3 regions of the Janthinobacterium sp. FT14W genome follow, and region 3 is predicted to be linked to each of the others. Evidence: predicted binding sites of a transcription regulator. Region 3 holds the regulator's gene; each other region holds the start of a gene.

What was found. The regulator HrcA, encoded in region 3, represses chaperone genes, less so after heat shock. The targets are predictions, from matches to a motif close to TTAGCACTCNNNNNNNNNGAGTGCTAA.
Region 1: the regulator HrcA is predicted to act here: its motif matches at 2,486-2,512, upstream of rpoH (RNA polymerase sigma factor RpoH).
Region 2: the regulator HrcA is predicted to act here: its motif matches at 5,311-5,337, upstream of groES (co-chaperone GroES).

What each region holds. Positions count from the first base shown of each region.
Region 1 is NZ_WFLL01000023.1:59,912-69,724, reverse strand. Features, by position in the region: gene GCN74_RS16560 (cytochrome P450) at 1-99, shown strand, start outside; gene GCN74_RS16555 (antibiotic biosynthesis monooxygenase family protein) at 96-443, shown strand; gene GCN74_RS16550 (hypothetical protein) at 440-892, opposite strand; gene GCN74_RS16545 (hypothetical protein) at 1,071-1,337, shown strand; gene rpoH (RNA polymerase sigma factor RpoH) at 1,428-2,321, opposite strand; gene ftsX (permease-like cell division protein FtsX) at 2,805-3,725, opposite strand; gene GCN74_RS16530 (cell division ATP-binding protein FtsE) at 3,722-4,459, opposite strand; gene ftsY (signal recognition particle-docking protein FtsY) at 4,468-5,535, opposite strand; gene GCN74_RS16520 (MerR family transcriptional regulator) at 5,701-6,642, opposite strand; gene GCN74_RS16515 (NAD(P)/FAD-dependent oxidoreductase) at 6,840-8,153, shown strand; gene GCN74_RS16510 (DUF1365 domain-containing protein) at 8,143-8,940, shown strand; gene GCN74_RS16505 (SAM-dependent methyltransferase) at 8,964-9,813, shown strand, end outside.
Region 2 is NZ_WFLL01000021.1:85,839-95,651, forward strand. Features, by position in the region: gene GCN74_RS15620 (LysR family transcriptional regulator) at 1-67, shown strand, start outside; gene lgt (prolipoprotein diacylglyceryl transferase) at 147-977, shown strand; gene GCN74_RS15630 (GGDEF domain-containing protein) at 1,165-2,646, shown strand; gene GCN74_RS15635 (EVE domain-containing protein) at 2,643-3,107, opposite strand; RNA gene ssrS (6S RNA) at 3,187-3,364, opposite strand; gene GCN74_RS15645 (cell division protein ZapA) at 3,566-3,877, opposite strand; gene GCN74_RS15650 (DUF904 domain-containing protein) at 3,877-4,140, opposite strand; gene GCN74_RS15655 (hypothetical protein) at 4,297-5,043, opposite strand; gene groES (co-chaperone GroES) at 5,578-5,868, shown strand; gene groL (chaperonin GroEL) at 5,919-7,568, shown strand; gene GCN74_RS15670 (hypothetical protein) at 7,755-8,267, shown strand; gene GCN74_RS15675 (GNAT family N-acetyltransferase) at 8,361-8,930, shown strand; gene GCN74_RS15680 (oligopeptide:H+ symporter) at 9,012-9,813, shown strand, end outside.
Region 3 is NZ_WFLL01000001.1:120,824-130,636, forward strand. Features, by position in the region: gene GCN74_RS00510 (acyl-CoA dehydrogenase family protein) at 1-342, shown strand, start outside; gene GCN74_RS00515 (enoyl-CoA hydratase) at 339-1,124, shown strand; gene GCN74_RS00520 (enoyl-CoA hydratase/isomerase family protein) at 1,117-2,247, shown strand; gene mmsB (3-hydroxyisobutyrate dehydrogenase) at 2,234-3,175, shown strand; gene GCN74_RS00530 (hypothetical protein) at 3,363-3,947, opposite strand; gene GCN74_RS00535 (hypothetical protein) at 3,989-4,594, opposite strand; gene GCN74_RS00540 (HAD family hydrolase) at 4,839-5,564, shown strand; gene hrcA (heat-inducible transcriptional repressor HrcA) at 5,681-6,697, shown strand; gene fur (ferric iron uptake transcriptional regulator) at 6,746-7,177, opposite strand; gene GCN74_RS00555 (outer membrane protein assembly factor BamE) at 7,373-8,008, shown strand; gene dapB (4-hydroxy-tetrahydrodipicolinate reductase) at 8,028-8,837, shown strand; gene GCN74_RS00565 (barstar family protein) at 8,846-9,172, shown strand; gene GCN74_RS00570 (CaiB/BaiF CoA transferase family protein) at 9,225-9,813, opposite strand, start outside.

The sequences.
Region 1 (9,813 bases), on a different contig from region 3:
GCGTGGGCCGACGGGCTGGCCAGTATGCCGCTGGCATGGCGTTATCTGCCGTCGCTGAACGCGCGCATCCCCGTATTTAGCCCAGGAGAAATGACATGATTGCCGTGATATTCGAAGTCTGGCCCAGCGCCGCAGGGCGCCAGCAGTATCTGGATCTGGCCGCCGCGCTGCGGCCTTTGCTCGACGAGGTCGATGGTTTCATTTCCATCGAGCGTTTCAGCAGCCTGAGCGAGCCGGGCAAATTGCTGTCGCTATCGTTTTTCCGCGACGAGGCGGCGCTGGCGCAGTGGCGGCAGCTGGAAGCGCACCGCGCGGCCCAGTCGGCGGGCCGGCACGGCGTGTTTGACGACTACCGGCTGCGCATCGCCGCCGTGGTGCGCGATTACGGCATGCTGGACCGGCAACAGGCGCCCGCCGACAGCCAGCGGCGCCACGATGCTTAGCGGGGCAGCGCGCCCTGCGTGATCTTGACCTTGACCCGGTAGGTGGGCTCGGCCGCGTTCAGGGCGGGCGGCGTGGCCGGGTCGACGTCGAGCAGGGTGAACGTCAGGTGCTTGACGGTGACGGAACTGGCCGCGCCGGGCATGGAGTCGGACAGGACGATGTCCGTGGCGCCAGCGCTGTTGAGCAAGCTGAAACTGTAGCTGACGTAGCCTTTCCACACGCACACGGCGCCCTTGCGGCAGCGGCTGTCGTTGACGCGCTCCAGTTTCAGCGTATCGGTGGCCGTGATGGCCACCTGTTCGCCCGGCGAGAGCACGTGGGTGACGCTGCGCGGCGTGTTTTCCGCGTCGCCGGCGCTGCCGGCCGCGCCGCAGCCGGCCAGCACGGCCAGGCAGGCAAGGAACAGGGGAAGTAAGAGGCTACGGCAAGATCGGGTCAGGTAAGGCATGCTTTTCCTTTCAGAGAGAGCGTCTTCGGCGTGGCATCCACGCGCAAGATGAAAATGATAGTAACAAAATGATATTTTTCCGGCGCGCCGTTGGCGTGCTGCGGAGGAATTGACGCGCCGGCCACGCGGCGCGCCGATTACTGCGTAGAATGGCTGTTTTGAAAATCAGGAAACAACCATGAAAAAAACCGACCTGGCCAAAAGCGATGCCAAGAAACTGATGGGAAAGATGAATGTTCCCGGCGCCGGTGCATTCGGTAAGGAAGCGGTGGTCGTCGACCGCCGCGAGCAGCGCAAGCGCGATCAGGCTCTGGGCCTGGTGCCATTCGCCGTCAAGCTGAACAGCGATCTGGTCTTGCAATTGCAGACCCTGGCCAAGGAGCGCGGCGCGGATCTGAATGAAGTCGTCGCCGAGCTGATCACCAAGGGCTTGGCTGCAGCGTAACGGCTGACAATGTTTATCTGTTGATAAACATCAAGGTTTAAAACTAAAAGGCGCCTTGCGGCGCCTTTTACATTGCGGCATTGCTTGCGATTACACGTAGGCCGCCAGCGCGCCCTTCATTTTTTTCAGCGCCGCCACTTCGATCTGGCGGATGCGCTCGGCCGATACGCCGAACTCTTCAGCCAGTGCGTGCAGGGTGGCGCCGGAACCGTCGTCGTTGGCCAGCCAGCGCGCTTCGATGATGCGGCGCGAACGGGCGTCCAGCTTGGACAGTGCCGTTTCCAGGCCTTCCGATTGCAGGCGCGTCACTTGTTCCGCTTCCAGCACCTTGGTCGGCTCGCTTTGCTCCGACGACAGGTAGGCGATCGGCGAAAACTTGTCGTCTTCATCGTCGGTCGGCGATTCCAGCGCGATGTCGCGGCCGCTCAGGCGGGTTTCCATTTCAATCACTTCTTCGCGCTTCACGTCGAGCAGCTTGGCCAGCGCATCGATCTGCTTCGGCGTCATCGCGTCCAGGCCCGTCTTGTGGCTGCGCAGGTTGAAGAACAGCTTGCGCTGTGCCTTCGTCGTTGCCACCTTGACCAGGCGCCAGTTTTTCAGGATGTACTCATGCATCTCGGCTTTCACCCAGTGCATGGCGTACGACACCAGGCGCACGCCCTGGTCCGGATCGAAACGTTTCACGGCTTTCATCAAGCCGATATTGCCTTCCTGAATCAGGTCGGCGTGCGGCAAGCCATAGCCCAGGTAGCCGCGGGCAATCGAGACCACCAGGCGCAGGTGCGACAGCACCAGCTCTTGCGCGGCGGCCAGGTCATTTTTTTCACGCAGGCGTTTCGCCAGCGAAATTTCTTCGTCATGGGTCAACATGGGCAGACGGTTCACGGCCGAGATATAGGCGTCGATATTGCCCAGATTACCGGTGAACCCGAGGCCCAGCGCATTACTTTTGGTCGGAACCAATGCGGACGTTGCGGACATCATAGTCATGTTTTCTCCCTCGTAGTCTTGCTTTGTTCCAGTTGGCCATGTCACACGACATGGCAGCTTGTATCTTCGTTTTTGCGTATTCGGTCTTGCACTTCGCAGATCGCGGCACCATCTACATCTGGCGTCCATGGCGGTTCTGCTGCTGGTATGTCCCTATATTAGCACTCTCTGCTTGAGAGTGCCAATCAGCACATTTAATCGTCCTGATAGCCTAAATACTATGGCGATTTATTAATTAATACTTTATCTAAAACGCGCCGCCAGGGTGCATGGGCACTGCCGCGTGTACCTGCCGGGCCGTGCCCGCCAGGGCTGCACGGCGCTTCACGACAACATGGCTAGTCTACGGCCGCAAGCTGAAGCGAACCTTAAGAATACTTGCTAAATATCAATATCACCACAGTAGGGGGTGAATAGCAAAAAAACAAGGGGATGGGGCGCATGGCGGCGCCGGGGGCGCCGCCATGGGAGGGAAGGTCAGTTCAGGCGCGCCAGGTGGCGCTGCACGCAGAGGAAGGCGCCGATCAGGCCCAGGCCGGCGCTGACGGCCAGCAAGCCGGCCATCGGCAGCGGCGCCAGCGGCACCAGCTGGAATTCGGATGCGTACAAACGGGCAAACTCGGCAATTGCCGTATTGAGCGGCTGCAAGGCCAGCGCCACGGCGCCCAGGGCCAGCGCGCCCGCGCACAGGCCCAGCAGGGCGCCCGTGTAATAGAAGGGGCGGTGGATGAAGGTGTCGGTGGCGCCGATCAATTTCGAGATGCTGATTTCATCGCGCTGCTGCATCACCTGCAGGCGGATGGTGTTGAAGACCACGGCGATCACGGCCACGCCCAGGGTAATGGCCAGCAGCAGCAGCACCAGGCGCAGCACGCCCAGCAGGGCGGCCAGGCGCTTGACCCAGGCCGAATCGACTTGCGCCGATTCCACGCCGGGCAAGTGGCGCAACTGTTCCGCCACCGCATCGACGTCCTGCGCCTCGCTGGCGCTGCTGAAGGCGTCGAGTTTCAGCACATAGCTGTCGGGCAGGGGATTGTCGCCCAGGGTGCTGAGCACGTCGGCCAGGCCATTCTTGTTTTTCAGCGAGTCCAGCGCCTGCTCGCGCGGGATGAAGACGATCTTCGCCTTCTGCTCGCCGACGATCTTGCGCATGGCGCCGGCCAGGCCTACGGCTTGCTCGCGCGGCGTGTCGATCTTCAGGAAAACGCTGATTTCCGGGTCGACGGACATCTGTTCCGACATGGGACGCACATTGTCGAGCATGGTCAAGCCGGCGAACGGCAGCGACAGGGCGATGGCGACGACGAGCACGTTCAATAGGAAGCCGCCCGGCGACTTGCGCAGATGAATCAGCGCCGAGCCCAGCGCGAAGCGGTGTTGACGGAACCAGCCTCTCATGCCTGTTCTCCTTCGCCGTCATCCAGGCCGGGGGCGAAATCGGGATCGGGCGGCGCAAACACGGGCGCCTGCGTGGCCTTGTCGATGGCCACCAGCTGGCCGTTTTTCAGGTGGATCACGCGGGCGGCGGCGTCGAGCATCTGTTCGTCATGGCTGGAAATGAGGCAGGTCACGCCCACCGAGTGGAACGCCTTCAGGGCGTCGAGCACCTTGTTGGCGCTGGCGCGGTCCAGGTTGGCCGTCGGTTCGTCGGCCAGGATGATCTGCGGCCGGTTGACGATGGCGCGCGCGATCGACACGCGCTGCTGCTCGCCGCCCGACAGCGACAGGGGACGCGCCATGGCGCGGTCCAGCAAGCCCACCTTGTCGAGCGCGGCGCGCGCGCGCTGTTCGGCGGCCGCCTTGTGGGCGCCCACGACGAGCAGCGGCAGCATGACATTGGCCAGGATGGAGCGGTCGTTGAGCAATTTCTGCTGCTGGAAGATCAGGCCCATGTTGCGGCGCAGGAAGGGCACGCCGGCCGGCTTGATCTTTGCCATGTCCTGGCCATTGACGATCAGCTTGCCCGACGTGGGGCGTTCCATGGCGGCGATCATTTTCAGCAGGGTGGACTTGCCGGCGCCCGAGGGGCCGGCCAGGAAGACCAGCTCGCCCTTGGCAATACTGAGCGAAATGTCGCTGAGCGCCACGGCGTCGGGGGAGTATTGCTTGGAGACGTGCTGAAATTCAATCATGTATAGGCTTATCCGAGCAGCGCTTCGACAAATTCGGCAGCCACGAAAGGCTGCAAGTCTTCAATTTTCTCACCGATGCCGATGAAATACACGGGGACGGGGCGCACGCGGGCGATCGCCGCCAGCACGCCGCCCTTGGCGGTACCGTCCAGCTTGGTGATCACCAGGCCGCTCAACTGCAGGGCATCATCGAAGGCTTTCACTTGCGTGAGGGCGTTCTGGCCCGTATTGCCGTCGATGACGAGCAGGGTTTCATGCGGCGCGCCATCCATGCCCTTGCCGATCACGCGCTTGATTTTCTTCAATTCTTCCATCAGATGCAACTGCGTCGGCAAGCGGCCCGCCGTGTCGACCATGACCACGTCGATGCCGCGCGCCTTGGCCGATTGCACGGAGTCGTAGGCCACGGCGGCCGGATCGCCCGATTCCTGCGAAATCACGGTGACGTTGTTGCGCTCGCCCCAGACCATCAGCTGCTCGCGCGCGGCGGCGCGGAAGGTGTCGCCCGCGGCCAGCAGCACGGACTGGTTGTTCGACTGCATGTGCTTGGCCAGCTTGCCGATGGTGGTGGTCTTGCCGGCGCCATTCACGCCGGAAATCATCATCACCAGCGGCTTGTGGCGGCCCAGCTCGAAGCGTTTTTCCAGCGGCAAGAGCAGCTCGATCAGCAGCACTTTCAGCGCCGCCTTGACGGCGGCCGCGTCGAGCAGCTTGTCTTCCTTGACCTTTTTCTTCAATTCCGTGAGCAGGAATTCCGTGGCGTCGATGCCCGCGTCGGACATCAGCAGCGCCGCTTCCAGCTCTTCGTACAGGGCGTCGTCGATCTTTGCGCCGACGAACAGCACGGACAGGGTATTCGAGGTCTTCGACAGGCCCGCCTTCAGGCGCGTCATCCACGATTTTTTCTCGGGTTCGGCGGCCACGATCACGGGCACGAGCTCGGCCGGCGCACCGCTCAGCGGCGCAGCGGCGGGAGCAGCTGCCGGCACGGCAGGCGGCGTGGCGGCAGGAAGAACGGGGGGCTCGGCTGGCGTAGCCTCGGGAGTGATGGGTTTTTTCTTGAAGAAACTAAACATGGATGTGTGGTGGCGGGTGCTGACCTAAGGCCCGGCGGCGCCGGACACTGTTGTTACTGGCTATTCTACCAGAGCGCGCCCGGCCCTTCATGCTTTACTGTTCGATTGGCAACATTGCGCCGCTATCCACGAAGATCGCCGCAATTGCCGCGCTTTCCAGCCGGTTCAGTGGGTTTGCAGCGCCTGCGCCTGATGGCGGCGGCGCCAGTCGGCGATGCTTTCCTCGACTTGCCGCAAGTCCAGCACATGCAGGAAGGGCGGCGGCTGCCTGGACAAGGCGGGACTGCGTCCGCCCGCCCACAATTCCATGCCTGGCTGCAAGCTCGCGTGCAGCTGCTGCAGGCTGTCGCGCGTCTGCCGCCGCTTGCTGGCGCTGGAAAACGACAGGGCCACGATGTCGGCCCGCTGCGCGCGGGCGGCCGCGACGATGTCGGTCAGCGGCGTTTCCACCCCCAGCGACATGCAGTGGGCGCCCGCCGCCGTACACAGCGCTTCGGCCATCAGCAGGCCCAGGCCATGGCGTTCCTGCGGCAAGGTGCTGAGCACGATGCGCGGCGTGCGGGTGGACGGGCTGCTGGCTTGTGGCAGGGAAAAAATGGCGTGGCGCATCACCGTCTGCAAGGTTTCGCTATATAGATGCTCTTCGTACACGGCCAGGTCGCCGCAGGCCCACGCTTCGCCCACCATGGCGGTGAGGGGGGCGATGACGTCGATGGTGAACGCCTTCAAGCCCAGCACGGCCAGCGCCTGGCGCAGGGCATTGCCCAGTTCCGCCATCTGGTGCCCGCGGCACAGGGCCAGGTAGTGTTCGAGTTGCGGCGCCGGCGCCGGTGGCGGCGTGGCGCCCGCGCTGGCCAGCTGCTGCAGTTGCAGGGTGCTGTGCTGCATGATTTTGCCCGGACGAAATCCGAGGTCCAGCAGGCGCTTGACCATGCGCAATTTTTGCACTTGCTCGGCGGGGTAGCTGCGTTCGCCAAACGCATCGCGCTGGGGCTGGGGAAACGCGTAGCGGCGCTCCCAGACACGCAAGGTTTCCTTGGCCAGCCCGGTGTCGCGCTCGACATCGCTGATGCTGAAGGCAGGAGAGAGTTGCAGGTCAGTATCCATACCAGGGGACGTACACGCGTGCCGAAAGATCATATCTGGCATTTTACGCCTTCCACCGCCCCGTACCAAATAGCTGAATCCGATTGGAAATTGTCTGCGTATAAGTTTTGAACGGATGCGCAGCCTCATTGACACAGATCAATATTTGACTGACTATCGATGAGTCTGTCCAGGACAAACATAACACAGGTGCGCTCATGAAAATCGCCGTCGTCGGTGCGGGAATTGCAGGGTTGTCGTGTGCCTATCGGCTGGCGCAGGCGGGCCAGGATGTGACCTTGTATGAGGCGGGTGCGTATTTTGGCGGGCACAGCCATACGGTCGATGTCACGCGCGATGGCGTCACGCATGGGGTCGACACGGGCTTTCTCGTGTTTAACCACGCCACGTATCCGAACCTGGTGCAACTGTTCCAGGAACTGGGTGTCGAGGCGGCCGACAGCGATATGTCGTTTTCCGTGAAGATGCCGCTGGGCGCCGCGCCCGGTGCCCGCGTGCTGGAATGGGCGGGCGCCAGCCTGGACACCGTGTTCGCCCAGCGCAGCAATCTGCTGCGCCCCGCTTTCTTGCGCATGCTGCGCGACATCGTGCGCTTCAACCGCCAGGCCAGCGCGCTGGCCACGGCCGCCTCGCCGGCGCCGGCCCTGTCGCTGGGGCAATTCCTCGACCTGCACGGCTATGGCGAGGAATTCCGTCACTGGTATCTGTTGCCGATGGCTGCCTGCATCTGGTCCTGTCCGGCGCGCCAGATGCTGGCCTTTCCCCTGGCGACCTTCATCCGTTTCTGCCACAACCATGGCTTGCTGCAAGTGAATGACCGGCCGCAATGGCGCACGGTGCGCGGCGGCTCGCGCGTGTACGTGGAAAAACTGCTGGCGGGCATTGCGCAGCAGCGCCTGGCTTGCCCCGTGCTGGCCGTGCGCCGCCAGCCGCACGGTGGCGCGCGCATGGTCGAGCTGCACACGGCCGCCGGCGTCGAACATGCCGATCACGTGGTGCTCGCTTGCCACAGCGACCAGTCGCTGGCCCTGCTGGGCGATATCCGTGACGACGAGCGCTCCGTGCTCGAAGCCGTGCGCTACCAGCCGAACCGGGCCGTGCTGCACACGGATGCCAGCTGCCTGCCGCGGCGCCGCAAGGCCTGGTCGGCCTGGAACTACCAGGGCAGGCCGGCCGTGGAGGAAGGCGCCGCGCCGCAGGTATGCGTGCATTATTTGCTGAACCAGCTGCAGCCCTTGCCCTTTGCGACGCCCGTCATCGTCTCGCTCAATCCCCTGGACGAGCCCGATCCGGCGAGCATCATCGACGCGTTTTGCTATGCCCACCCCGTGTTCGATGGCGCGGCCATTGCGGCCCAGGCGCGCCTGGCCGGCTTCCAGGGCGCGCAGCACACGTGGTTCGCGGGCGCCTGGACGGGCTACGGCTTCCATGAGGACGGCTTGAAGTCGGGCCTGGGCGTGGCGCAAAGCCTGCTGGGCCTGGCGTCGGCGGAGCTCGGCCATGCCGCGTGATCCTTCACTGCCCGTGCCGGCCCAGCCCCAGCTGTGCCTGGGACGGGTGCGCCACGCGCGGCTGCGTCCGCGCGCGCATGCGTTCAGTTACGGCATGTTCTATCTGCGCCTGCCCCTGCGCAGCATGGGCGCGCAGGATTTTCCCGCCCGCTTGATTTCGCGCAACGGCGTCAATCTGCTGTCCTTCCGCGACAGCGACCATGGCGATGGCGCGGCGCCGCTGCTGGACTGGATCGACGGCCTCCTGCGCCAGCACGGCGTGGATGACGCGGGCGGCGAAATCTGGCTGCAGACCATGCCGCGCCTGTTCGGCTATGTGTTCAATCCCGTCAGCTTCTGGTTTTGCCACCGCCCGGACGGCGCGCTGCGCGCCGTGGTGTGCGATGTGCGCAATACCTTCGGCGAGCGCCATCTGTACTTGCTCGAACAGGGCGGCGCCATCGCGTATGGCAGCGAACTGGTCGCCAGGAAAATCTTCCACGTATCGCCGTTTTGCAAGGTGGAAGGCCAATACCGTTTCCGTTTCCTGCGCAACAACGACAAGGGGGGCGAACGCCACCTGGCCCGGGTCGATTACGACGACCTCGACGGTCCGCTGCTGCAGACGAGCTTGTCCGGCACGGCGCAGCCGCTGCGCGATGGCGCCATGGCCTGGGCCTTGCTGCGCTATCCCCTGATGACGTTTGGCGTGATGGCGCGCATCCATTGGCAGGCTTTGCGCCTGTGGCTGCGCCGCGTGCCGTTTTTCAGCAAACCGCTGCCCCCACAAGAAAAGGTGTCCCGATGAGCTCTGATTCCCTGCCGACCGGCATGCATGCGCGCAGCAGCGCACGTCCTGCCCACATGCCCGATCATACGCACCTGGACTTGCCCGCTTCCGGGCGCATGATCGTGCGCCTGCTGGAAAAATTGCAATACGGCGCCCTGCGCCTGCGCACGCCGGACGGCAGCATCCTGCTGTACGGCGACGGCAGCCATCCCGTCACCCTGGACTTGCACAACTGGCGCCTGTGTTCGGCTGTCCTGCGCTCGGGCGACATCGGTTTTGCCGAAACGTTTATCGCGGGCGACTGGCGCACGGACAATTTGCCGGGCCTGATAGAATTGATGATACGCAACCGCGCGCACATCGAGTCCCTGATCTACGGTAACTGGTGGGGCAACCTGATCTATAAGGTGCGCCATCTGCTGCATCGCAATTCGCGCGCCGGCAGCAAGAAGAATATCCACGCCCATTACGACATCGGCAACGCCTTTTACCAGCTGTGGCTGGACCCGTCGATGACGTATTCGAGCGCCCTGTTCACCGAGGGCGCCAGCCTGGAGCAGGCGCAGGGCGCGAAATACGCGCGCATCGCGGAGCAGCTGCAGCTGCAGCCGCAGCGGGGCCAGCGCGTGCTGGAAATCGGCTGCGGCTGGGGTGGTTTTGCGGAAGCGGCGGCGCGCGACTACGGCGCCCACGTGACGGGCCTGACCTTGTCGACCGAGCAGCTCGCGTATGCGCGCCAGCGCCTGCAGGACGCGGGCCTGGCGGCGCAGGCCGACCTGCAACTGCGCGACTACCGCGACAGCCATGGCCAGTACGACGCCATCGCCTCGATCGAGATGTTCGAAGCCGTGGGACAAAGCTACTGGCCCGGCTATTTCGCATGCGTGGCGC
Region 2 (9,813 bases), on a different contig from region 3:
TCCGTCCGCCGTGCTGCAAGGCTTTCTGGCGCTGCTGCGCAAGCAGATCGGCGGTACTGCCCCTTAAATTAAGTGGCCGCTAAGGCAAAAAACCGCCAGCGCCGCCATACTACGCAACCTTAGCTTTAAACAAAGAAAGAAACCCCATGCTGATACACCCGATGCCCGATCCGATTGCTATCCAGATCGGCCCGCTCGCCGTGCACTGGTACGGCCTGATGTATGTGCTGGCCTTCGCCCTGTTCATCATCCTGGGCCGCGTGCGCATCAAGCAGCCGCACATCGCCGTGCTGGGCTGGAAGAAGGAAGACCTCGACGACATGCTGTTCTACGGCATGCTGGGCGTGGTGATCGGCGGGCGCCTGGGCGAAGTGCTGTTCTACCGCCCCGAATATTTCATGCACAATCCGCTCGAGATCTTCATGGTGTGGCATGGCGGCATGTCCTTCCATGGCGGCTTCCTCGGCGTCATCCTGGCCATGTACCTGTGGAGCCGCAAGGCGGGACGCAACCTGTTCGACGTGCTCGACTTCATCGCCCCGCTGGTGCCGCTCGGCTACGCGGCTGGCCGCCTGGGCAACTTCATCAACGCCGAACTGCCGGGCCGCATCGCGCCGGAAACCCTGCCCTGGGCCATGCAATGGCCGGGCATCCCGTATCCCGTGCACCCGTCGCCCATCTACCAGATGCTGGTCGACGGCATCCTGGTGTTCATCATCCTGTGGCTGTATGCGCGCAAGCAGCGTCCGCGCATGGCCGTGGGCGCCATGTTCACCCTGCTGTACGGCTGCGCGCGCTTCTTCACGGAATACTTCCGCACGCCGGACTGGGAAGTCGTGTGGCTGGGCGTGCCGATCACGTCGGGCCAGATGCTGTCCTTGCCCATGATCGTCGGCGCCATCGCGCTGCTGGTGTGGGCGTATAAAAGCCAGGTGATGGGCACGCCGCCCACCAAGGCCCGTCCGGCAAACACGTAAACCGCCGCCCCCCCCGATGGCGTGCCAGGCAGGCGCGCCATCCCCCGGCAACACTTCCCTACAAGCAGCACAATTTCCTTGCGGAATGAATCTTCGCTTGCGATAGCGCGATGATCGCTTTACCCTGCAGCAAGAGCAGGGCATGCGCTCATGCAGTGTTGGCCATTCGAGCCGGGGAGTCCCATCCATGCAATATGCGAGGAAGACCACGACATTCTGGCTGGCGCTGGCGGGCGGCTACGTGCTGGCGCAGCTGGCCTTGACGGCCTGGGCCGGGGAGCACGGTCCCGCCGTCAGCTATCTGTTCGGCGTGACGGCCCCACTGCTGGCGCTGGCCGCCTGCTGCCGCAACGCCTGCCTGAGCACGCCCGGCGTCGTGCGCACGGGCTGGGGCCTGTTTGCGGCCGCCATGCTGTTCTGGAGCGGGGGCATGGCGCTGTCCGCCTGGCAAGACCTGAGCGGCCATGTGGCTTCCGACACGACGTATTTCTCCGATTTTGCCTACTTCATGTATGGCGCGCCCTTGCTGCTGGCCATTTCCTCCGTCAGCGACCGCCACCCTTCGCGCACCCTGCAATGGCTGGATGCCGTGCAAGTGCTGCTGGCGGCCTACCTGACCTATACGGCCATCTTTTCCGTCTCGCCCTTCGACCAGCGCTCGATCGCGCCGATACCCGCCAGCCTGCTGGTGCTGACCTACAACGTGGAAAACCTGGTGCTGGCCTGCTGCGCCTCGCTGCGCCTGCTGGCGCACCGCCGCGATGGGGCACAAGGGCGTTTTTACCTGCTGCTCAGCGTATTCCTGTGGTGCTACGCGGCCTGCGCGGGCGCCTATAATTACCTGACCCTGCACGCGCTGGCCGAAGCCGGTCCCAGCGAGGTACTGCCCAGCCTGCCTTTCCTGCTGCTGGCGGTGCTGTCCATGCGCGTGCAGCCGGGCAAGGAAGAAGCGCGGCCGCCGCGGCCGTTGACCTTGCTGATTGACAACTTCAGTCCCATCTTCTTCACGGCGGCCCTGCTGGGTCTGGGATTCGTCGTGCTGCGCGAGCATTTTTACCTGGCGGCCAGCGCCCTGTTTGTCGCGCTGGCCGTCCACGCACTGCGTTCGGCCACCCTGCAAAGCCGCTACATGCAAAGCGAACTGGCCTTGCGGGCGGCGCACGACAAGCTGGAAAAGCTGTCGCTGACGGATGGCTTGACGGGCATCGCCAACCGGCGCTGCCTGGACCAGTCCTTGCAGGCCGAGTGGCAGCGCGCCGCGCGCAACCAGCACGCGCTGGCGCTGCTGATCATCGATATCGATTTCTTCAAAAGCCTCAACGATACCTTTGGCCACCCGTATGGCGACGCCTGCCTGGTGCAGATCGCGGCGGCCCTGAACTCGGCGCTGCCCCGTGCCAGCGACCTGGTGGGACGCTTCGGCGGCGAGGAATTTGCCGCCATCCTGCCCGCCACCGACCGCGCGGGCGCGCTGGCCGTGGCGCAAAAAATGCAGGAAGCGATCGCCGCTGCCGCCATCGCCCACGCGCCGTCGCGTGGCGGCCTGGTGACGGCCAGCATCGGCCTGGCCCTGAGCGACGACGTACCGACGCCGGCACAGCTGCTGGCGGCCGCCGACCAGGCCCTGTACCGGGCCAAGCAGAACGGCCGCAACCGGATCGAAGGCTAGGCTTTCAGCTTGCCGGTAATGACCTTCCATTGCGCCGGCGTCACGGGCGTGATGGACAGGCGGCTGCCCTTCTTCAGCAGCAGCATGTCTTCCAGCTCCGGCATCTGGCGCATCTCGGACAGGGGCAGCAGCGCCGTCTTCTTCACGCCCCGCACATCGACGCTGATCCAGCGCGGCTGGGCCAAGGTGGCCTTGGCATCGAAATATTTGCCGCCCGCTTCAAACTGGCTGTGATCGGGATAGGCCCCACTGGCCACTTCGGCCACGCCCGCCACGCCCGGCTGCGGGCAGCTGGAATGGTAGAACAGCACGCCATCGCCCACCCGCATGCCATCGCGCATGAAGTTGCGCGCCTGGTAGTTGCGCACGCCGAACCAGGGCATGGTGTGCGCGGGCGCCGCCATCAGGTCGTCGATGCTCACTTCATCGGGTTCGGACTTCATCAGCCAGTATTGTTTCATGCAGACTCCGTGTCAAAGCGGCAGACGTAAAAAAACGGTTGCGCATCAATGCGGCAACCGTTTTCAGTTGTAGTACAAATTGGGCCCCGCCTGTGCCGCTATGCCGGCATCCCGAACCAAACGGTTCAAGGTGGTCACGTTAGTTCAATTTCGGGTTCGTCGAACGAGCGACGCTCACTCCCATCAAACAAAATTCGCAACCGATGCGCATAAATGGTTCAAGGAATATATGGCAATCGCGAACACCGCAGGGTAGACGCAAGTTTACTCCTTTGATCGCGCATCGCAAAGACAAATCGTACCGTATCCGCTTAAAATCCAATTAATAACACTGAACAAAACCGTAGCGAGCGGAAGTGAATTGTGGTCGAGAAGCGCAACTGTGCGAGCACGGGGCCGCCGAGGCAGAGAGCATCGCAGGCCGCAAGTCGCGACGCGCAGCAGGTTTGGTTCGGTGTTTAAAAAAGATTTTCCTGGGGCGTCAGAGCGCTGTCCAGGACGGTGTGCATGGCCGAGATTTTCTGCTTCACTTCCAGTATCGTCAATTCCGACAGCGGACCTTGCGGCGACTTCACGGACAGAAATTCCGCGGCCACGCCCAGGGCGGCCAGCACGGCGATGCGGTCATTGCCCTTGACCTTGCCCGCGTCGCGGATGGCTTTCATTTTGCTATCGAGATAGATCGCCGCTTCGCGCAGCGCGCGCTCTTCGCCGTCGCGGCACACCATGCTGTAGGACTGGCCCATGATATTGACATCGACACGCGGCATTACGCTTCCTTCTCGTTCTCGGCAGTATAGGCGCCCGCTTCCGAAGCGGCTTGCTCCAGGCCTGCTTGCACCAGTTCGGGAATTTTCTCCAGCAACGCCTCCACCCGCTCCTGCGCCTCGCGCATGCGCTGCACATGCAGGGCGTTGTCGGCGGCCAGCGCGGCGTTGTCCTTGCGCAATTGCGCGTTTTCACGGCGCAGCGCATGGGTCATTTCGGCCAGCAGGCCTATTTTGTCGGATAATTCGTTGAATTCGGAAATCATCCCGCCACTATAGGGCGGACGCTCCATGGGCGTCAATCGAATCACGCCGCTGTCACACATATTTACATCAATGCAGGGCAGTTGGCGGACAATACACGCTTTTTCCGGCGCTTTTCGCCATCTGTGCGCATCCGCCAGCGCCGCGATGGCGGCGTTTTACTCGTCGACGTAATCGGGTTCGATATCCAGTCCGCCATAGCGGTTTTCGCACGAGCGGCGCGTCAGCGTCTGTTGTCCGCCCTTGCCGTCAAGCACCATCGTCAAGTCGCGGCAAGTCTGGCGGTAGCTGCCGGGTTTGGCGTCCGTCCCCGAGGGCGTCAGGCGTACTGCCAGCGGCACCGCATTGCCCAGGCCCTTGTTGCTCCACTGGCGCGTCTTGCCATCCTCCTCATCCTTCAAGGTGCGCACGGCAGCCGTCAGCAAGGCTTGTTTTTCCTTGACATTGAGCTTGGCGATGGTGACGTCGGACAGGAAAGGCGGAGATACGACGGGCGCCGGATCCTTGCCCTGCACATCCCAGCGGCCGCTGTTCTGCGAACAGGTGCGGCGGCTCAGGTCCTGCGACTTGCCGCCCGCCGTGACGACGAATTTCAGGTCGCGGCAGACATGCGCCTTCAAGCTGTGCTCCGTCATGCCGGAGTTGCTGAAGTTATACGTGACTTTCACCAGCACGCCGCGGTCGCCGCCGTTGTCCCAGACATGGGCTTGCTGGTCGTCGTCGTCCTTGTTCAAATCGTTGAACAAGTCATTCAGCAGCATTTCCTTTTCCAGCGGCGTCAGGGCCGCCACGGTGATCTCGTCGACGATGGTAGGCGCCTGTGCGGCGGCATTGCCCAGGCAGGCCAGGCCGATGGCGGTGGCGCCCAGCAGGCGTAGCGCGGGATGGAAAAGGGGGAATGGCATGGTGTGCTTTCTCGTGCAAGTGGGAATGTGTGGCGATATTGATATGCAATTACAATCATCTTATCAAATCCCATAGTGAAACTCTGTTTCCCGTGCGTACAGGAACGCCCCCCTGCCGGACGACATGCTAGAGTCGCGCCTGTTGCTGACGCCCGGGGAGTTCGCTTACGCCAGCGCAAACCCTGCGTAAATGCAGGCTGCGCAGAACGCCTATGCATATCTCCCCGGAGAATAAGCCCTTGAATAAGCCCCATACCGTCCCTATAATTAGCACTCGTTAGTAGAGAGTGCTAACAAACTCTTTCGTAGCAATCCTCAGGACTGATGGTGCTTGCCAGGCAACTGCAGGGAACGCTACGCGGCGGGCGACGCCGCGATGCACCACTGCCGGATACAGGCAAGGACAGGATGACCGGGGGTTTGCTTGACCGTTGCGGGCTGCTTTCAACGGCGGTCACTGAAAGCACGTCTGGCGCTGCGCCAGAAATGTATTCATTTAGCAACACCTATCCATTGAACTTTAAGGAGTTTTGTATGAATCTGCGCCCATTGAACGATCGCGTCATCGTCAAACGCCTCGACCAGGAAACCAAGACTGCATCCGGCCTCATCATTCCTGATGCAGCTGCTGAAAAACCGGATCAAGGCGAAGTCCTTGCCGTAGGCAATGGCAAGATTCTCGACGACGGCAAAGTCCGTCCTCTGGATGTCAAAGTGGGCGACCGCGTCCTGTTCGGCAAGTACGCCGGCCAAACCGTCAAAGTTGACGGCGATGAGCTGCTGGTCATGCGCGAAGAAGACATCATGGCGATCGTCGTCAAGTAATTGTTTCCACGTTGTAGACAGATACATCCCGAAACTCAGGAGAATTGAACATGGCAGCTAAAGAAGTAGTATTCGGCGACGCAGCGCGCGCCAAGATGGTCGAAGGCGTCAACATCCTCGCCAACGCAGTCAAAGTAACGCTGGGCCCGAAAGGCCGCAACGTGGTCCTGGAGCGCTCGTTCGGCGCCCCTACCGTCACCAAGGATGGTGTGTCGGTAGCGAAAGAAGTTGAACTCAAAGACAAGCTCATGAACATGGGCGCGCAAATGGTCAAGGAAGTTGCTTCCCGCACCAGCGACAACGCCGGCGACGGCACCACCACCGCGACCGTGCTGGCACAAGCCATCGTACGCGAAGGCATGAAGTTCGTTGCCGCCGGCATGAACCCGATGGACCTGAAGCGCGGTATCGACAAAGCCGTTGCGGCAACCGTCGAAGAACTGGCGAAAATCGCCCGTCCTTGCACCACGACCAAGGAAATCGCCCAAGTCGGTTCGATCTCGGCCAACTCGGATGCATCGATCGGCGAGCGTATCGCTGAAGCGATGGAAAAAGTCGGCAAGGAAGGCGTCATCACCGTAGAAGACGGCAAGTCGCTGAACGACGAGCTGGACATCGTTGAAGGCATGCAGTTCGACCGCGGCTACCTGTCGCCATACTTCATCAACAACCCAGAGAAACAAGTTGCCGTACTGGACAGCCCATTCGTCCTGCTGTGCGACAAGAAAATCTCGAACATCCGTGACCTGCTGCCGGTACTGGAACAAGTCGCCAAAGCTGGCCGTCCACTGCTGATCATCGCAGAAGACATCGAAGGCGAAGCGCTGGCCACCCTGGTTGTGAACAACATCCGCGGCATCCTGAAAACCTGCGCAGTGAAAGCCCCTGGCTTCGGCGACCGCCGCAAAGCCATGCTGGAAGACATCGCTGTCCTGACCGGTGGCCAAGTGATCGCTGAAGAAGTCGGCCTGACCCTGGAAAAAGTGACCCTGGCCGAACTGGGCCAAGCGAAACGCATCGAAGTGGGCAAGGAAAACACCATCGTTATCGATGGCGCCGGCGAAGCTGCCTCGATCGAAGCACGCGTGAAGCAAGTGCGCGTACAGATCGAAGAAGCGACCTCGGACTACGACCGTGAAAAACTGCAAGAGCGCGTAGCCAAACTGGCTGGCGGCGTTGCCGTGATCAAGGTTGGCGCAGCCACCGAAGTCGAAATGAAAGAGAAAAAAGCCCGCGTTGAAGATGCACTGCACGCAACCCGCGCTGCCGTGGAAGAAGGCATCGTGCCAGGCGGCGGCGTAGCCCTGCTGCGCGCACGCGCCAACATCACGGTCAAGGGCGACAATGCTGATCAGGACGCTGGTATCAAGATCGTCCTGCGCGCAATGGAAGAGCCACTGCGCATGATCGTGCAAAACGCTGGCGAAGAAGCTTCGGTCGTCGTGGCAGCCGTACTGGCTGGCTCGGGCAACTACGGCTACAACGCTGCCAACGGCACGTATGGCGACATGGTTGAAATGGGCGTCCTGGACCCAGCCAAAGTGACCCGTTCGGCGCTGCAAAACGCCGCTTCGATCGCTTCGCTGATGCTGACGACCGACTGCATGGTCTGCGAAATCGCTGACGACAAGGCAGCCGGCGGCATGGGCGGCGGCATGGGTGGTATGGGCGGCATGGGCGGCATGGACGGCATGATGTAATGTCCGGCGTCCCCGCGCGCAGGCGACGGCGCGCAGGGACGCATACGCCGGGACAGGACAGGCAGGCCAAAAGCTGCGTGCACCTGCCCGGCGGCCCCGAAAGCTATCTTCTACGGAAGGTAGCTTTTTTTTCGCCTGTTGATTTGGCAAGCCTGGCGATTGCCGGCCTGGGCGTTTTGCTTTAGCATGGCCGCCATCGTCCCTCTTTCTCACGCCGCCATCATGCCGCCACGCGCTTCCTCTTCCAAAACCACCGTCATCGCCGGCATCCTGGCCGGCTTGCTGGCCGCCGGGCTCGGCGCTTTCTACCTGCACCAGCAGTCCGCGCCGCAGGCAGACAAAGCCCCGGCCGCGAGCAGCCAGACGGCGGCACCGGAACAGAATGCGCGCGCCATCAATGCGCTGATGGCCTTACCGGAAATCAAGGCGTGGTCCGCGCATATCGAAAAGGCGTCGAGCGGCCGCGCCCATGGCGCCGTGATGGAAACGTCGCCCGAGACGCGCCTCGTCGATGGCGCCGCGTATTATCAGCTGAGCTTTTTCGAAAACACGCCGGACGCGGCCCACCGCTGGGAAAGCTTTGTCGTCTCGCCCGACGGCAAGCGCATCCTCGTCGACGACATCGTCAGCGCTGAACTGATCAGCCTGGAACAATGGCGCAAGGACAACGCGCCCATGCAGCGCGTCGCCACCCAGTAACGCCCCTGCCCCGGCTGCGGGCGCGATGGCCAGGGACGCCTGCCTTGCAGCGCAAGCTTTACTTTCTGACATCGAGGCCCGATACTCGCCCACATGCCCGCCACCACTGTCCGTCCCCTCACGCTTGACGACGCCTGCGCCTACCGCACGCTGCGCCTGGCCGGCATCGCCGAACTGCCCGCCACGTTCTGCACCACGCATGCGGCGGAAAGCGGCTTGCCGCTGGCACAGATAGCCCAGCGCTTGCGCGCCACTCCGCACCAAATAATATTTGGCGCTTTCGACGAGAAACAATTAATCGCCATTGCCGGCCTGCGCCGCGAACCGATCGCCGTCGTGCATGACAAGGCCAGCCTGTGGGGCGTGTATGTGGCGCAGCAGGCGCGCGGACGCGGCGCGGGACGGCAGCTGGTGCAGGCGGCCATCGCGCATGCCTGCGCCATTCCCGAGCTGGGCCGCGTGCGCCTGGCCGTGGCGCAGGACAACCTGGCCGCATTGACCCTGTACCTGGGCTGCGGCTTTACCCTGGAAGACAGTCCCGCCACGGATGGCATGCTGCAAATGCGGCTGATGCTGCCCCGTCCGGCGCGTGCCAGTGCAAGCGCAAGTGCCGAAAGTAATGTCTTTATGAAAATCAATACCTTACAAATCCCTGCGAAATAGCGGACAGGCCGTTTTTTCTGTTGCAAGCAAACGCGGCAGGCCTTAGCATCGCGGCTTACAAAAAAAACTTGGGGAGAGCCAATGTCATCGGCCGAGACACAAACCGCCACGGGCAAAATGCCCCGGCAAATACCGTACATCATTGCCAACGAAGGCTGCGAACGCTTCAGCTTTTATGGCATGCGCAACATCCTGACGCCATTCCTCATCAGCACCCTGCTGCTGATGATCCCGATCGACCAGCGCACGGGCGAAGCCAAGCATGTGTTCCACACCTTCGTCATCGGCGTATATTTCTTCCCGCTGCTGGGCGGCTGGCTGGCCGACCGCTTCTTTGGCAAATACAACACCATCTTCTGGCTCAGCCTCGTGTACTGCGCCGGCCATGCCTGCCTGGCCATCTTTGAAAACAGCGTCAACGGCTTCTATTTCGGCCTGTTCCTGATCGCCTTCGGCTCCGGCGGCATCAAGCCGCTCGTCGCTTCGTTCGTCGGCGACCAGTTCGACCAGACCAACAAGCACAAGGCCAAGCTGGTCTTCGACATGTTCTACTGGATCATCAACTTCGGCTCCTTCTTCGCCTCGCTGCTGATGCCGATATTCCTGCGCGACTACGGTCCGTCGATCGCCTTCGGCATCCCGGGCCTGATGATGCTGGCCGCCACCGTCGTCTTCTGGATGGGTGCCAAGAAATACGTGCACGTGCCGCCGGCGCCGCCCAACCCAGACTCGTTTACCCGCGTGGCCCGCACGGCCCTGCTGGCCCGCGTCGACGGCGGCTCGCGTCCCGGCCTGTACGTGGCGTATGTGGGCGTGATCGGCGCCCTGTATGCGTTCTACAGCATTCCCGAATGGGGCTTCGTGATTTCCGCGTGTACCGCGC
Region 3 (9,813 bases):
GCGCAATTCCAGGCGCTGCAATTCAAGCTGGCCGACATGCTGACGGAACTGGTGGCGGCGCGCCAGATGGTGCGCCTGGCGGCCTGGAAACTGGACCAGGAAAGCCCGGACGCCACGGCGTATTGCGCCATGGCAAAACGCTTCGCCACGGATGTGGGCTTCAATGTGGCCAACGATGCGCTGCAGCTGCATGGCGGCTACGGCTACATCCGCGAGTACCCGCTCGAGCGCCATGTGCGCGATACGCGCGTGCACCAGATCCTGGAAGGGACGAATGAAATCATGCGCCTGATCGTCGCGCGAGCGATCTTGAAAGACGGCGCCACGGAGACCTTACGATGACCAAAGTGTATACCAACCTGCTGCTGGAACGCCGTGGCCACACGGCCCTGGTGACCCTCGACAACCCGCCCGCCCACACGTGGACCCTGGCCAGCCTGAACGCGCTGAGGGACCTGGTGGCCGACCTGAATGGGGACCCGGACGTGTATGCGCTGGTGATCACGGGCGGCGGCGCCAAGTTCTTCTCGGCCGGCGCCGATTTAAAGGTGTTTGCCGACGGCGACAAGGACATGGCCTTCAAGATGGCGGCCGCGTTTGGCGAGGCGTTCGAGGCGCTGTCCGCGTTTCGCGGCGTCAGCATCGCCGCCATCAATGGCTATGCCATGGGCGGCGGGCTCGAATGCGCGCTGGCCTGCGATATCCGCATTGCCGAGGAACACGCGCAGATGGCCTTGCCGGAAGCGTCCGTCGGCTTGCTGCCGTGCGCGGGCGGCACGCAGCACTTGCCGTGGCTGGTGGGCGAAGGCTGGGCCAAGCGCATGATCTTGTGCGGCGAGCGGGTCGATGCGGCCAAGGCCCTGGCCATCGGCCTGGTCGAGGAAGTCGTGCCGACCGGCAAGGCCGCCGCCACGGCGCTGGCGCTGGCCGCCAAGGTGGCCCGTCAAAGCCCCAGCAGCGTGACGGCGTGCAAGACCCTGATCCAGGGCGCGCGCAGCCATCCGCTGGTCGCTTCCCTGCCCGATGAACGCACCCTGTTCCTGGGCCTGTTCGATACGCAAGACCAGAAAGAAGGCGTGCAGGCCTTCCTGGAAAAACGGCCGGCGGAGTGGAAGAATGGTTGAAATCGTCAATGTCGAGACAGTGAAACTGGAAGAGCGCGACTGTCCCGGCGGCATGAAGCTGGGCATCATCACGCTCGATGCGCCGAAGTCCCTGCACGCCTTGACCCTGGACATGATCCGCGCCATCGATGGCGCCCTCGTGCGCTGGGCCGCTGACGACGCCATCGCCTGCGTGGTGCTGCAATCGTCGACGGACAAGGCATTCTGTGCCGGCGGCGACGTGCGCAGCCTGCGCGGGGCCGTGGCTGACCAGCCTGGCGTCGTGCCCAACCCGCAGGCGCTGGCTTTCTTTGCCGAGGAATACCGGCTCGACCACCGCATCCATACGTATGCGAAACCGCTGCTCGTGTGGGGCGGCGGCATCGTCATGGGCGGCGGCCTGGGCCTGATGGCGGGCGCCAGCCACCGTGTGGTGACGGAAAGCACGCGCATCGCCATGCCGGAAATCACGATTGGCCTGTTTCCCGACGTGGGCGGCAGCTGGTTCCTGGGCCGCATGCCGGGGCGCAGCGGCCTGTTCCTGGGCTTGACGGGCGCGCCGCTGAACGCGGCCGACGCCCTGTTTGCAGGCCTGGGCGATTATTTCCTGCGCCAGGAAGAGCGCGCCATGGTGCTCGACGCGCTGGCGCTGGCGCAATGGCAAGCGAGCCCGCAGGCGAACCACCAGCAGCTGGGCCGCCTGCTGCGCGGCTTGTCGGCGCCGGCGTCCATGCTGCCCGTCTCCGAAGTGCGCGCCAACTTCGACGCCATCGCCGCGCTGACGCAAGCGCCCACCTTGCCCGAAGTGGTGGCCGCCATCGCCGCGTATGACGGCGATTCGGCCTGGCTGCAAAAGGCCGCCCACTCGCTGGACAAGGGCGCGCCCAGCTCGGCCGCCCTGGTATGGGCCATGCGCGAACGCACGCGCCACATGAGTCTGGCGCAAGTGTTCCAGCTGGAACTGATCGTTGCCGTGCAATGCTGCGCCCATGGGGACTTCAGCGAAGGCGTGCGCGCCTTGCTGATCGACAAGGACAACGCGCCGCAGTGGCAGCCGGCCAGCCTGGCCGACGTCAGTGCAGCGTATCTGGACGCGTATTTTACGGCGCCGTGGACACGGCATCCCTTGGCTGACTTATCTTAAAAGAACAACAGGAGACATACACATGCAACATATCGCTTTCATCGGCCTGGGCAACATGGGCGCGCCGATGGCCCGCAACCTGGTGGCCGCCGGCTTCCACGTATCCGTGTACGACCTGGCGCCGGCGGCCGTGGCTTCGCTGGTCGAGGCGGGCGCCACGGCGGCCGCGTCCGCCAGCGCGGCCGTGCAGACGGCCGATGCCGTCATCACCATGCTGCCAGCCAACAAGCACGTGCAGGAGCTGTACCTGGCGGCCGGCGGCGTGCTCGATTCGGCCAAGCCGGGCGCCCTGTTCATCGATTGCAGCACCATCGCCGCCGACGTGGCGCGCCAGGTGGCGCAGGCGGCCGGCGAGCGGGGCTTTGCCATGATCGATGCGCCCGTCTCGGGCGGCACGGCGGGTGCGGCCGCCGGCACGCTGACCTTCATCGTCGGCGGTAGCGAAGCAGCCTTGCAACAGGCGCGGCCCCTGCTGGAAAAGATGGGCAAGAACATTTTCCATGCGGGCGAGGCGGGTGCGGGCCAGGTGGCGAAGATTTGCAACAACATGCTGCTGGGTATCTTGATGGCCGGCACGGCCGAGGCGCTGAACCTGGGCGTGGCGCATGGCCTGGACCCGAAAGTGTTGTCCGACATCATGGCCAAGAGTTCGGGCCGCAACTGGACCCTGGAAGTGTACAACCCGTGGCCCGGCGTCATGGACGGCACGCCCGCATCGCGCAACTACACGGGCGGCTTCGGCACGGCACTGATGCTGAAAGACCTGGGCCTGGCGCAGCAGTCGGCCTTGTCGGCGAACGCGCCCACGCCATTGGGCGGCCTGGTGCGCCAGCTGTACCAGATGCATGCGCAAGCCGGGTATGCGCAGCAGGATTTCTCCAGCATCGTGCAAATGCTGCAGCCTGGATTGCAGACGCCTGCCGCCTGAGAAAATCCGGGCAAAAAAAAGCCCGCTGGTGAAAGCGGGCTAAATCCAATTCTTGGAAGAGTTGGAGGAGACAGATGCATTATGCTGCATCGCCACATATAACTCCAATTTATCTTTCGAATATCAAATATAGATTTTCGTGATATCTCATGCTGGCAGCCGCAAAACGGCTGCCAGTGCCGCCGCATCAGGCCGGACCGCAGGTGATCTGCACGGTCGTTACATTCGCTTCGCCCATGACGCCGATACCGCCGGTGTTCTCCACCACGCCGCATTTCAGGCCGGTCGGCTGGGTAAACACGCTGATGCCATATTTGTCGCCATCGGCAACACGCGTCCCCAGGGTGAAGGTCGTGCTGTCCTTGGCGATCGTGGTTTGCGCCGTACCGTTGATCAGGACCAGGCCGTCGGCTGTCAGGCCCGTCACCGTGCCGCCTACCGTATAGGTATTTTGCGTGCACGTGACCGCTGCCTGGATGCTCAGGTAGCGGCCTGCCGTACCGGAACCGCCACTGACGCCGCAATTCATGTGGGCGGGCTGTTGTTGCACGGTGATGTCATACTCGGTGCCATAGTCGATGCGTTGGGCAAAGGCAAACTTGGTCTGGCCGGATGCAATCGGGAGGTTGACGCCGCCGTTGGCCAGGATCAGGCCGTTGGTGTTCAAGTTGTTGACGGTGCCGCCGACTTCATACGAGGCCTTGCCGCCGCAAGCGGCCAGTCCCAGGGTCAGCAGCAGCGCGGTCAGCGGGCGCAGGCAGGATAACTTCATGTATTTCTCCAATGCAATATAGTGGTGGCGAATCGCGCGGCTTACAGCGCCGTGCAATTCAGTGCGGTGCCGGTCGTGGCGGCTGAGCCCATGGTGCCGTTGACAACGCGGCCGTCGGCGCTGGTGTTGGCGGAGGCCGCAAATTTGCACGTCTGGCCAGCTGGATACGTCAATATGGAAATATTGTAGGCGATGCCGTCATTGATGGCCGGGAAGGTATAGGCGGTGCTGCCATTCAGCGGGCTGGTGCTGAGATTGCCGATCGTCAGGGTCAGGCCGTCGGCGGTCAGGCCCGTGATGGTGCCGCTCAGCGGGTAGGTATTGGTCTTGCAGGTGACCACGGCCGTGGTCACGGAGTAGCTCGATGCCTTGCCCGCGCCATTGGCGATACTGCAGACGGCGCCCTTGGGCTGCTGCGCGATGGTGATGTCGTAGCGGTCATCGGTATTGACCAGCTTGGTGAAAACAAAGCTGCTCTGGCCCGCAGGAACCGGCAGGCTTTCCCCGTTATTCAGGAGAATCAGGCCATCTTTGGCCAGGCCGGTGACTGCGCCTTGCAGATACAGGTTGCCGCCGCTGCCGCCGCAGGCTGCCAGTGTGGCGGCGCAAGCCGCCGCCAGCATCGAGCGCAGGTACAAATTTTTCATACATTCTCCAAAACGAATTAGGTTGGGTAGCGCAACACGGACGCTGGCGCCGCATTGGAATGGCGCCTATTTTAGTCTATCTGGCAAGCTCGATGATCTTGCCTTGTATCACCCTGTAACAATTTTTCTCCGGGAAGCGCTGGCCCGGCCCCATTTCACGGGGGCGCAGCCATGCCGGCGGCGGCGATCGGTGCGACAATAGATGCAGGCTGCGCACCGTGGCGCGGCATTCACCGTGAGTCCCATGTCCCTAGTCCCTGCAAAACCCGCCGTGCCGCCCAAGGCCATCCTGTTCGACCTCGACGATACGCTGTGGCCCATCGCGCCAGTGATTGCCGCCGCCGAAACGCTGCTGCATGACTGGCTGGCCACGCATGCGCCCAAGGTGGCGCAGCAGTTTTCCATCGAGGTGCTGCGCCAGCACCGCCTGGCCATGCTCAACGAACAACCGCATTTCCATGGCAACCTGATCGAGTTGCGCCGGGCCGGCCTGTTGTCCGCCTTCGAGGCGGCCGGCGAAGATCCCGCCCTCGTCGATGGCGCCATCGCGCAGTTCCTGGCCGCGCGCAACCGCGTCCGGCCGTACGACGACGTGTTGCCCGGCCTGGCCTGGATGCGGCAGCGCATGCTGGTCGGCTCCATCTCGAATGGCAATGCGGACCTTGAAATTATCGGCCTGGCGCAGCATTTCAAGGTATCGATCGCCGCCAGCGAGTTTGGCGTGGCCAAGCCCGATGCCAGCATTTTCCTGGCCGCCTGCGCGGCGCTGGACGTGGCGCCCCATGAAGCCGTGTATGTGGGCGACGACCTGTATTTCGACGTGACGGGAGCGCAAGGGGCGGGCATGCGTGCCGTCTGGATGAACCGCAAGGGCAGCGACGCCCACCTGGCCGCCGGCGTGCAGCCCGACGCCATCTGCGCCAACTTTGACGACTTGCTGCTGTGGCTGCAGCAGCAACTGGAAGATTGATCGCCGCGGAACGGGCGAACGTGCATAATAGGCGCTGTTGATGCACGTTCGGCCGCTTTCGCTGCCGCTTGCCTAACAGAATACTCGCTTAAGAATACTTGCTTAAATAAAACACCATGCAACTCGATACACGTGCCCAAACACTGCTGAAAGCCCTGGTCGAGCGATATATCGCCGACGGCCTGCCGGTCGGTTCGCGCGCCTTGTCGAAAATTTCCGGCCTCGACCTGTCGCCGGCCACGATCCGCAACATCATGGCTGATCTGGAAGAGCTCGGCTATGTGTCCAGTCCGCACACCTCGGCCGGGCGCATCCCCACGCCGCGCGGCTACCGCATCTTTGTCGACACCTTGCTGACCGTGCGGCATCTGGACGAGCATCTGGTGGAGCCGCGCATGCGCCTGCAGACACCGCAGCCGCAAAAGACCATCGCCAACGCGGCGCAGATGCTGTCGTCGCTGTCGCAGTTTGCCGGCGTCGTGCTCAGCCCGCGCCGCGAATCCGTGTTCCAGCAAATCGAGTTCCTGCGCCTGTCGGAAAAACGCATCCTGCTCGTCATCGTTGCACCCGGCGGCGACGTGCAAAACCGCTTGTTGCTGACGGAGGCCGACTATACGCCGGCGCAACTGGTGCAATCGGCCAACTATATCAACCAGAATTATGGCGGCCTGTCATTCGACGCCGTACGCGTGCGCCTGCAGGGCGAATTGCGCCAGCTGCGCGACGACATGGGCAGCCTGATGCAGGCGGCCGTGGAAGCGGGCAGCGAAGCGATGGCCGACCACAGCGACGACATGGTGATTTCCGGCGAGCGCAACTTGCTCAGCGTGAGCGATCTGTCATCGAATATGCATTCGCTGCGCCAGATGTTCGACATGTTCGAGCAAAAGACGGGCTTGATGCAGCTGCTCGACGTATCGAGCAAGGCGACGGGCGTGCAGATTTTCATCGGCGGCGAATCGAACCTGGTGCCGATGGATGAGATGAGCGTGGTGACGGCGCCGTATGAAGTCAACGGCAAGATCGTGGGAACGTTGGGAGTGATCGGACCGACGCGCATGGCTTACGAGCGCGTCATCCCGATTGTCGATATCACGGCCAAGCTGCTGTCAAGCGCACTGAGCCATCATTGATCGTACTGCCTGGCGCGCTGGCCGCCCCATGGGAACGGCCAGCTGTGGTCAGGCTGTTTTGTGCGGGCAAGCTGTCTTGATGCAGTTGCCGTAGATGGCCAAAGCGTGTTCGGCGATCTTGAAGCCGCGCTCTTCGGCCACTTTTTGCTGGCGGATTTCGATCTCTTCGTCGAAGAATTCTTCGACCCGGCCACAATCGAGGCACACCAGGTGATCATGGTGGGAGCCTTCGTTGAGTTCGAAAATCGCCTTGCCGGTTTCAAAATGGTTGCGATTGAGCAAGCCAGCTTGTTCGAATTGCGTGAGGACGCGGTACACAGTTGCTAAACCGACATCCATATTGTCGGCCAGCAGAATCTTGTAGACGTCTTCCGCGGTCAGGTGGCGTACCGGGCTACTCTGGAAGATATCGAGTATCTTCAGCCGTGGCAGGGTGGCTTTCAGGCCGCTTGCCTTGAGATCACTAGGATTGTTACTCATGTTTGTTGCTCGTATGTGGGTCAGGTGCTTTATCATATAGCGTTTTAGCGGGGAGTGCCAAAATATGCATTTTTTGGCAGGCCGGCCACTCCTGGCGTTTTGTTCATCAAATTGAGGTCATTTATGCGCGTAACACCGGCTGTATTGCCATCTCTCCGGCACCGTATTTCATTTCGAGCACCCGTCGTGGCAGGCATGGTCTGTGTCGCGCTGGCCATGTCCGGCTGCGCCAGCCGTGGCATCCTTGGCGAAAAGCCGGCCGCCAGCCAAAAAGAAGGCAAGGAACTGGTTCCGGAACAGGGCGCCCAGACGACCACCATTACGCCGCTGCAAAAATTCATGTGGTTTTTCTCGCCGTATCGTCCAGACATTCAACAAGGCAACTTTGTCTCCGAAGAGATGCTGGCCCAGTTGAAAGTGGGCATGACGCGCGACCAGGTGCGTTTCGTCCTGGGCACCTCGCTGCTGACCGATATCTTCCATGCCGACCGCTGGGATTATCCATTCCGCCTGGCCCGGGGCAGTGGCGAAACCACCAGCAGCCGCGTGGTCGTGTACTTTGGCAAGGATGGCAAGGTTGAACGTTTCGAAGGCGGCAACTTGCCGACGGAGAAAGAATACATCGACCGTATCGCCGGTCCGTCGCCGTTCGCCAAGGTCGCCAAGGCTGACGTGCCGGCCGCTGCCGTACCATCGCCCGTGGCGCCGAGCGCCGTGCCCGTGCCGGCCGATGCGGCTCCCGCCATTCCGGTGAGCAAGCCTGACGTGGCCCCCGCACCGGCCACGGCACCTGCCGCCGAGCCTGCACCCGCTGCCGAACCCACCAAATAAGTTGCTGTAAGAGAATAAAATGACTGAACTGAAAATCGCCATCGCTGGCGCCAGCGGCCGCATGGGCCATATCCTGATCGAAGCGGTCAGCAATGCGCCCGACGCCGTGCTGGCCGGCGCGCTCGACCGCGCAGGTTCGCCTTCCGTCGGCCAGGATGCGGCCGCCTTCCTGGGCAAGCCTGCCGGCGTGCTGATCGAATCAAGCCTGGCCACGGGCCTGGCGAACGCCGATTTCCTGATCGACTTCACGCGTCCCGAAGGCACTTTGCAGCACCTGGCGTATTGCGCCGAACACGGCATCAAGATGATCATCGGCACCACCGGTTTCGATGACGCGGGCAAGGCCGCCATTGCCGCCGCCGCCGAAAAGACGGCCATCATGTTCGCACCGAACATGAGCGTGGGCGTGAATGTCACCATGAAATTGCTGGAACTGGCCGCGAAAAGCCTGTCCGAAGGCTACGACATTGAAATCGTCGAAGCGCATCACCGCTTCAAGGTCGATGCGCCATCGGGCACCGCCCTGCAAATGGGCGAAGTGGTGGCCGGCGCCCTGGGGCGCGACCTGAAGGAGTGCGCCGTGTACGGCCGCGAAGGCGTGACGGGCGAACGCGATCCGTCGACCATCGGCTTTGCCACCATCCGCGGCGGCGATATCGTGGGCGACCATACGGTGCTGTTTGCCGGCATCGGCGAGCGCATCGAGATCAGCCACAAGTCGAGCAGCCGCGTCACCTACGCGCACGGCGCCCTGCGCGCCGCGCGTTTCCTGGCGGACAAGCCGACGGGCCTGTTCGACATGCAGGATGTGCTGTCGCTGAAGAACTGAGGAACACCATGGCCACTGCCATCCTGAATGGAAAAGACATCACCGACGAAGCGAGCTTCCACGCGCAATGCGCGCAAGCCTTCGGTTTCCCCGAGTTCTACGGCAACAGCATGGATGCCTGGGTCGATTGCCTCAGCTACCTGCGCGACGAGGACGGCATGAGCAAATTCCGCTTGAAACCGAACGAAGTGCTGGATATCGTGGTGCAAGACGCGGAGGCAATGAAGGCGCAAGTGCCTGATTTACTGGAAGAAATCACGTTCTGCATCGCCGGCATCAATGAGCGCTATGAAGACTATGGCGAAAAGCCGGCGCTGAAATTGACGCTGAAGTAACGCTGACAACATAAAAACGCCGGACAGTGTTGCCACTGCCCGGCGTTTTTCTTTAGACGACCTTGCGTTCGCGCAAACCGTCGATCTGGCCGGCATCGAGGCCCAGCCATTGCTGCAACACCTCGTCCGTATGCTGCCCCAGCAACGGCGGCGGCAAGCGGTACTGCACCGGCGAGCCGGACAGGCGCACGGGATTGGCCACCAGCGCCACCGTGCCCGCCGTCGGATGCGGCATTTCCACTTTCAAGCCACGCGCCACCACTTGCGGGTCGGCAAAGACCTGGTCGATGCGGTTGACGGGGCCGCATGGCACGGCTTGCGCCTCGAAGGCGCTGATCCACTCGGCCGTCGTGCGCATGACCGTGGTCTGGCGCATCAGGGGAATCAGGATCGCCCGGTGCGCCACGCGCTGCGGATTGGTGGCGAAACGCTCGTCCTGTGCCCATTCCGGGTGGCCGGCGATGGCGCAAAAGCGCGAGAATTGCCCGTCATTGCCAATCGCCAGAATCATGTCGCCATCGGCCGTGGGGAAGTCTTGATATGGAACAATGTTCGGATGCGCATTGCCCATGCGCTGGGGCACTTTTCCCCCGCACAAGTAATTGGCTGCCTGGTTGCCCAGCGCCGCCACTTGCACGTCG